Regions from separate parts of the Variovorax sp. LARHSF232 genome, predicted to be linked through region 1. Evidence: predicted binding sites of a transcription regulator. Region 1 holds the regulator's gene; the other holds the start of a gene.
The links. Region 1 encodes NrdR, which represses ribonucleotide reductase genes. Its sites were predicted from a motif close to CACNANATNTNGTG; they were not measured.

Region 1 (3,404 bases):
GCTGCCCTTGCCGTCGACCTGGAAACTGGCCTCCATGCGCTGGCCCGCCGCGATCTCCTGGCCCAGGCAGTCGCGGCGCTGGCTGGGCAGCAGAGGCGGTGCGAGCTGGGCCAGGCGCAAGGAGTCGTTGTCGCGGCCTTCTTCGCCATGGACGACGGCAGCACCTTCCATTTCATCGAATGTCGGCGACGTCGCAGCGAACCGGAAGGCGCCTTCGTCGGCCTGCAACGCGAGCGACCCCGCCGGCCGGGCCTGCAGCCCAAGCACGCGAAGCGCATGCGCGGCCTGTTGCTGCAACCGGCTCATCTCGCTGATCGCGCCAGCGGCGTCGCGCACCATCAGCAACGAAGCGATCGCCGCCGCGATGGCGATGGCGGCGATGGCCAGCCCGATCATCAGTTCGACCAGCATGGCGCCGGACTGCGACCTTGCTCGGCGGCGGCGAGGCTCAGGGCTGCACATGGCCAAAGTGGCAAAGCAGTCCGGCCGGGCAGGAAGTGCCAGGCACCGACAGCGCGACGGCATCGCCGCCCCTGGCGTGCCAGCCCACCGCGACGCCCAGCATCCGCCGTTGTGTATCGGGCGCGACGCTTGGCATGTCGAAGACCGCCGCATCGCCCAAGGGGAGGGCGCGGGCCACGCCTGCCTTCCAGTGCGCCAGATCCCACTGGGCGAGTTGGGAGGGGCTGCACCATTGCGCCTCGCAGTCGATGGCCGTTGTCGGCGCCGCGCCCCAATCGATGCGATAGCCGCCCAGCTCGGCAACGGCGCCAGGGTTGGATTGGATGCGCTCGGCCAGGTCGTCGATCAGCCGCAGCGCCTGGGCGCGGCGCAGGGCGCTCTCGGTGTCGGCCTGCGTGCGCAGCTGCACGAAGAGCATGCCCAGCAAGGCGCTGGCCAAAATCGCCAGCGCGATCAGCGACTCGAGCAGGGCCAGGCCTGCTTGCCGGCGTGCGTTCGAAGGCTTCATCCCGGGCATCGGTCCACGCCGGACCAGCTTTGCAGCCGGCCCCCGGACGACACGCAGATCACGCTCACCGCGTCGGCATCGGCGCGCGAACGCAGCACGAAGCCCAATGCGCCCAGGCCGTTGAACTGGCCCCAGGCATTGAGCTTGAAGGCGGCGCGCCGGGCTGTCTGGAACACCTCGATTCCCGGCGGTGGTTGGCCCACCTGCAGCAGTTCGTCAGCCGCGTCGCGCGCGCCGTCTTCGTCCTGGTCGGTGAAGATCTCCCAGCCGCAGCGCCATTGCGCGCCGTCTGAGCCGGCATCGCAGTCGGGTCGGCTGCCGTTGCGCGCCAGGGTGACGTGGCCGCCGCGCTTGAAGGCCTCCGCCCTGGCCGCATAGAGGCTGGACGTCAGCGCCTGGACGGCCGTGCGGACCTTCAGGCGTTCGGAGATGGCGGCAAAGCTGGGGGCGGCCAGGGCCGCGAGCACGGCAAGCACGCCGACGGCCACCAATGCCTCCAGAAGCACCAAGCCGCGCGCGTGGCGCGGCGCATGTGCAAGCCCTTGCATGCTGCTGTCTCCTCCCTGCCTTTGGACTTCATGCTAGTCCTAGCAAGGCGGCGCAGTCATGTGCCCGCCGGCCAGTCGGTGACGAATTGCCGACAAGCGGGGATCAGGTGCGAAATGAAACCTTCAAGAAGGAATGTCAGAAGCTGCGAATGAATTGGACGTGCGCGAGCAGGCTGTCTGAGCGTGCATGGCCGATTCGTTCACAGCTTCTCAGATGTCGCGCAACAACTGCCGGAACTCGTCGACGTCCTCGAAGCTGCGATACACCGAGGCAAAGCGCACATAAGCCACCTTGTCCAGGCGCTTGAGCTCGCGCATCACCAGTTCGCCCAGCTTGGTGGATTCGATCTCCCGCAAGCCGCTGGACAGCAGCTTCTGCTCGATGCGCAAGAGCGCGTTGTCGATCTGCTCGATGCTCACCGGGCGCTTGCGCAGCGCGAGCTGCATCGAGGCGCGCACCTTGCCGGCGTCGAAATCGGCACGTCGACCGTCCTTCTTCACGACCGCCGGAAAGGTGACTTCCGGCCGCTCGTAGGTGGTGAAACGCTTGTCACAGGCGCCGCACTGGCGGCGCCTGCGCACGAAGTCGCCGTCTTCCGAGATTCGGGTCTCGACGACCTGCGTGTCTGCGTGGCCGCAAAAAGGACACTTCATGCGGCGCTCTCGATGCTTATTTGTAGACCGGGAAGCGGCTGGTCAGGGCGTTGACCTTGGCGCGCACCGCTTCGATGTTGGCCGCGTCGCGCGGGTTGTCCAGCACGTCGGCAACCAGGTTGGCGGTGATGCGCGCCTCTTCGTCCTTGAAGCCGCGGGTGGTCATGGCGGGGGTGCCGATGCGCACGCCGCTGGTGACCATCGGCTTTTCCGGATCGTTCGGGATCGCGTTCTTGTTGATGGTCATGTGGGCGTCGCCCAGCACGGCCTCGGCTTCCTTGCCGGTGATGCCCTTGGCGCGCAGGTCGACCAGCATCACGTGGCTCTCGGTGCGGCCACTGACGATGCGCAGGCCGCGGCCGGTCAGCGTTTCGGCCACGATCTGGGCGTTCTTCACCACCTGCTGCTGATAGGCCTTGAACTCGGGCGTCATCGCTTCCTTGAACGCCACCGCCTTGGCGGCGATCACGTGCATCAGCGGGCCGCCTTGCAGGCCGGGGAAGATGGCGCTGTTGATCGCCTTCTCGTGCTGCGCCTTCATCAGGATGATGCCGCCGCGCGGGCCGCGCAGGCTCTTGTGGGTGGTGGAGGTCACCACGTCGGCATGCGGCACCGGGTTGGGGTACACGCCCGCGGCCACCAGGCCGGCGTAGTGGGCGATGTCGACCATGAAGATCGCGCCCACGTCCTTGGCCACCTTGGCGAAGCGCTCGAAGTCGATGCGCAGCGAATAGGCCGAGGCGCCGGCAATGATCAGCTTGGGACGGTGCTCGTGCGCCTTGCGCTCCATCGCGTCATAGTCGATGGCTTCGTTCGCGTCCAGGCCGTAGCTCACCACGTTGAACCACTTGCCGCTCATGTTCAGCGGCATGCCGTGCGTCAGGTGGCCGCCTTCGGCCAGGCTCATGCCCATGATGGTGTCGCCCGGCTTCAGGAAGGCCAGCATCACCGCCTCGTTGGCGGAGGCGCCGCAATGCGGCTGCACGTTGGCGGCATCGGCGCCGAAGAGGGTCTTGATGCGGTCGATGGCCAGCTGCTCGACCACGTCGACGTGCTCGCAGCCGCCGTAGTAGCGCTTGCCCGGATAGCCTTCGGCGTACTTGTTGGTGAGCTGGCTGCCCTGGGCGGCCATCACGGCGGGCGAGGCGTAGTTCTCGCTGGCGATCAGCTCGATGTGGTGTTCCTGGCGAGCGTGCTCGGCCTGGATGGCGGCCCAGACTTCAGGATCGGTC
Region 2 (3,404 bases), 270 kb from region 1:
CTTGCGCAGCTCCAGGAACTCCTCGATGTCGAGGTGCCAGGTTTCCAGATAGGTGCAGACCGCGCCCTTGCGCTTGCCGCCCTGGTTCACCGCCACGGCGGTGTCGTTCACCACCTTCAGGAAGGGGACGACGCCTTGCGATTCGCCGTTGGTGCCCTTGATGTGGCTGCCCAGCGCCCGCACGCGGGTCCAGTCGTTGCCCAGGCCGCCGGCAAACTTCGACAGCAAGGCGTTTTCCTTGATCGACTCGTAGATGCCGTCCAGGTCGTCCGGCACGGTCGTCAGGTAGCAGGAGGACAGCTGCGAGCGCAGGGTGCCGCTGTTGAACAGGGTGGGCGTCGACGACATGAAGTCGAAGGACGACAGCACCTCGTAGAACTCGATGGCGCGCGCTTCGCGGTCGATTTCGTTCAGCGCCAGGCCCATGGCCACGCGCATGAAGAAGGCCTGCGGCAGTTCGATGCGAGCCTTGCGCACATGCAGGAAGTAGCGGTCGTACAGGGTCTGCAGGCCCAGATAGTCGAACTTCAGGTCGCGTTCGGCCTTCAGGGCGCCGCCCAGCTTGACCAAGTCGTACTGCAGCAGCTTTTCGTCGAGCAGCTCGTTCTCCACGCCCTTCTTGATGAACTGCGGGAAGTAGTCGGCGTAGGTCTGGGCGCGCTCGGCGGGCATGACTTCGCGGCCGACGATCTCCTTGAAGATCGTGTGCAGCAGCAGGCGGGCGGTGGCGAAGGTGTAGTCGGGATCCTTCTCGATCAGCGTGCGGGCGGCCAGGATCGAGGCCTTGTAGACCTCGTCCAGCGGCACGCCGTCGTACAGGTTGCGCATCGTCTCGGCGACGATCGGCTCGGCGCTGATGGATTCGCCCAGGTCCGTGCAGGCCGATTCGATCAGGCCCTTGAGCTCGCCCAGGTCGAGCGCCACGCGCTCGCCGCGATCCAGCACGTGCAGGGTCGGCAGGGCCGGCGCTTCTTGCGGCTCGCCCTGGCGCACGCGCTCCTGGCTGCGGCGCTCGCGGTAGAGCACGTAGGCGCGGGCAATCTCGTGATGGCCGCCGCGCATCAGGCCCAGCTCGACCTGGTCTTGCACGTCTTCGATGTGGAAGGTGCCGCCGCTGGGGCGCGAGCGCATCAGCGCGCGCACCACGGCCTGGGTCAGGCCGTCGACCGTCTCGCGCACGCTGGCCGAGGCCGCGCCCTGGGTGCCGTGAACTGCCAGGAACGCCTTCATCATCGCGATGGCGATCTTGTTCGGCTCGAAGGGCACCACGGCCCCGTTGCGTCGAATGATCTGGTAGTTGGCGAGGGCGGCGCTGGTGGGCGAGCCGGCCACATCACGGGCCGGGGCCGAGGTCGGCACTTGGCGGGGCACGGCGGACGAAGGGTTCTGGACAGTTTGCATTCGGGGTCCTTATGAGCGACTTTTGTTGTAGGGGCGATGCCGCGGCACCGGCTTCGCAGGGGGCTGGCGACATCGTCAGCGGCCTGCGGTTCGCACACTATATATGGGGTCTGAGGGGGCCACAATCTACTACAGGTGGTGTTTTTCACCTTTCTTGACGCTGCACTGCAGCAGCCTTCCTGCAGCCCATCGGCGCGGGCACGCGCCAACTCTGGCTCAAGCAGCGCGAAGCCAGCAAGCTCGCGGCCTGCAGCCCGATTCAGGCCGCAAAGCCGCATGGTTGCTGGCATGGCCCTTCGAATCTTTTGACTGACAGTGTGGCGCCGCGTGTGCATCGGCGCCACGGGCGCGATTGAGAAAATTCAGCGTGCCAGCACGGCTTGCGGAAAAACGCGGTCCGGCCAGCCCAAGGGGCGGCGCAAACGATGCCAGTCGAAGCCGGGGCCCGGGTCCAGCTTGCGGCCCGGCGCGATGTGCTCGTGCCCGGCCACGTGGGCGATCGGATAGCGCTGCGCGATGGCCGGCAACAGGCTCTGAAGCGTCTCGTACTGCCCGGCTTCGAAGGCCTCGCCTTCCAGGCCCTCGAGCTCGATGCCGATCGAATCGTCGTTGCAGTTGTCGCGGCCGCGCCAGCACGAGGCACCCGCATGCCAGGCGCGCGCATCGCAGTCGACGAACTGCCACAGCGCGCCGTCGCGCCGCACATAGAAATGCGCCGAGACTTCCAGCCCGCGGATGGTCTGGAAGTAGGGATGCGCATCCCAATCGAGGGTGTTGCTGAACAGGCGCTGCACCTCGTCGCCGCCGTAGCGGCCGGGCGGCAGGCTGATGGAATGCAGCACGATCAGATCGATCTGCGCGCCAGCGGGGCGCGGCCCGAAATTGGGCGAAGCCTGCCAGCGGGCAAAGCGGTAGCGCCCGCCCTGCCAGAGCTGGGAAGCATCCGCACTATTCATCGGCGCCACTGGCGGTCGCGTCGTCGCCGTTCGGGGTGGTGATGCCCAGGCGCGCGATGCGGTAGCGAATCTGCCGCAGGCTCAGGCCCAGACGGGTCGCGGCCGCGGTGCGGTTGAAGCCGCTTTCCTGCAGGGCGCGCACGAGGATGTCGCGCTCCTGCTTGTCCAGGTAGGCCTCAAGGTCCGAGGGCAGCGCCGTGCGCGGCATGGGCATGGCAGCGACAAACTCCGGCGGCGCGGGGCGCGCCACGGCAACGGGTGCGGCATTCAGCGACGCGCGCGCTTCCATGGCCAGGCCATCCGGCTCGGTCGGCTCGAAATCCAGATGCAGTTCGTCGCCATCGGTGAGCGCGACGGCACGATGCAGCAGGTTCTCCAGCTCCCGCACGTTGCCGCGCATGGGATGTGCGGCCAGGCTGGCCAGCACCGACGCGGACAGCTGCGGCACCGGCATGCCGCTGTCGCGGGCAATGCGCGTCAGCAGGGCATTGCACAAGGCGGGCAGGTCGCCGCGCCGCTCGCGCAACGCGGGCACCGCGATCTCGATCACGTTGAGGCGATAAAAGAGGTCTTGCCGAAAGCGACCCGCCGCCACCTCGGCCTGCAGGTCCTTGTGGGTGGCGCTGACGATGCGCACGTCCACCGCGTCTTCCTGCGTCGAGCCGATCGGCCGCACGCTGCGCTCCTGGATGGCGCGCAAGAGCTTGGACTGCATGGCCAGCGGCAGGTCGCCGATTTCGTCGAGGAACAGCGTGCCGCCGCGTGCCGCCTGGAAGTAGCCGTCGCGGTCGGCGGCCGAGCCGGTGTAGGAGCCCTTGCGCGCGCCGAAGAACTCGGCCTCCAGCAGGTTCTCGGGAATGGCGCCGCAGTTGACCGCGATGAAGGGGCCGTCGCCGCGCTGGCTGCAGGCGTGCACCGCGCGCGCCACCAGTTCCTTGCCGGTGCCCGACTCGCCGCGCACCAGCACCGGCGCCATGCCGCGCGCCACCTTGGCGATGCGCGACTTGACCAGGCGCATGGCTTCCGAGTCGCCGACCAGCCGGTCCA

Region 2: a site for NrdR is predicted at 1,497-1,510, ahead of ACIPRI_RS03195 (ribonucleoside-diphosphate reductase subunit alpha). Genes of this name have one in related genera too.

The regions. Positions count from the first base shown of each region.
Region 1 covers NZ_JBIXJS010000001.1:927,873-931,276, reverse strand. The annotation lists gene ACIPRI_RS04375 (hypothetical protein) at 1-411, opposite strand, end outside; gene pilV (type IV pilus modification protein PilV) at 449-970, opposite strand; gene ACIPRI_RS04365 (GspH/FimT family protein) at 967-1,518, opposite strand; gene nrdR (transcriptional regulator NrdR) at 1,729-2,172, opposite strand; gene glyA (serine hydroxymethyltransferase) at 2,189-3,404, opposite strand, start outside.
Region 2 covers NZ_JBIXJS010000001.1:654,087-657,490, reverse strand. The annotation lists gene ACIPRI_RS03195 (ribonucleoside-diphosphate reductase subunit alpha) at 1-1,401, opposite strand, end outside; gene ampD (1,6-anhydro-N-acetylmuramyl-L-alanine amidase AmpD) at 1,764-2,357, opposite strand; gene ACIPRI_RS03185 (sigma-54-dependent transcriptional regulator) at 2,350-3,404, opposite strand, start outside.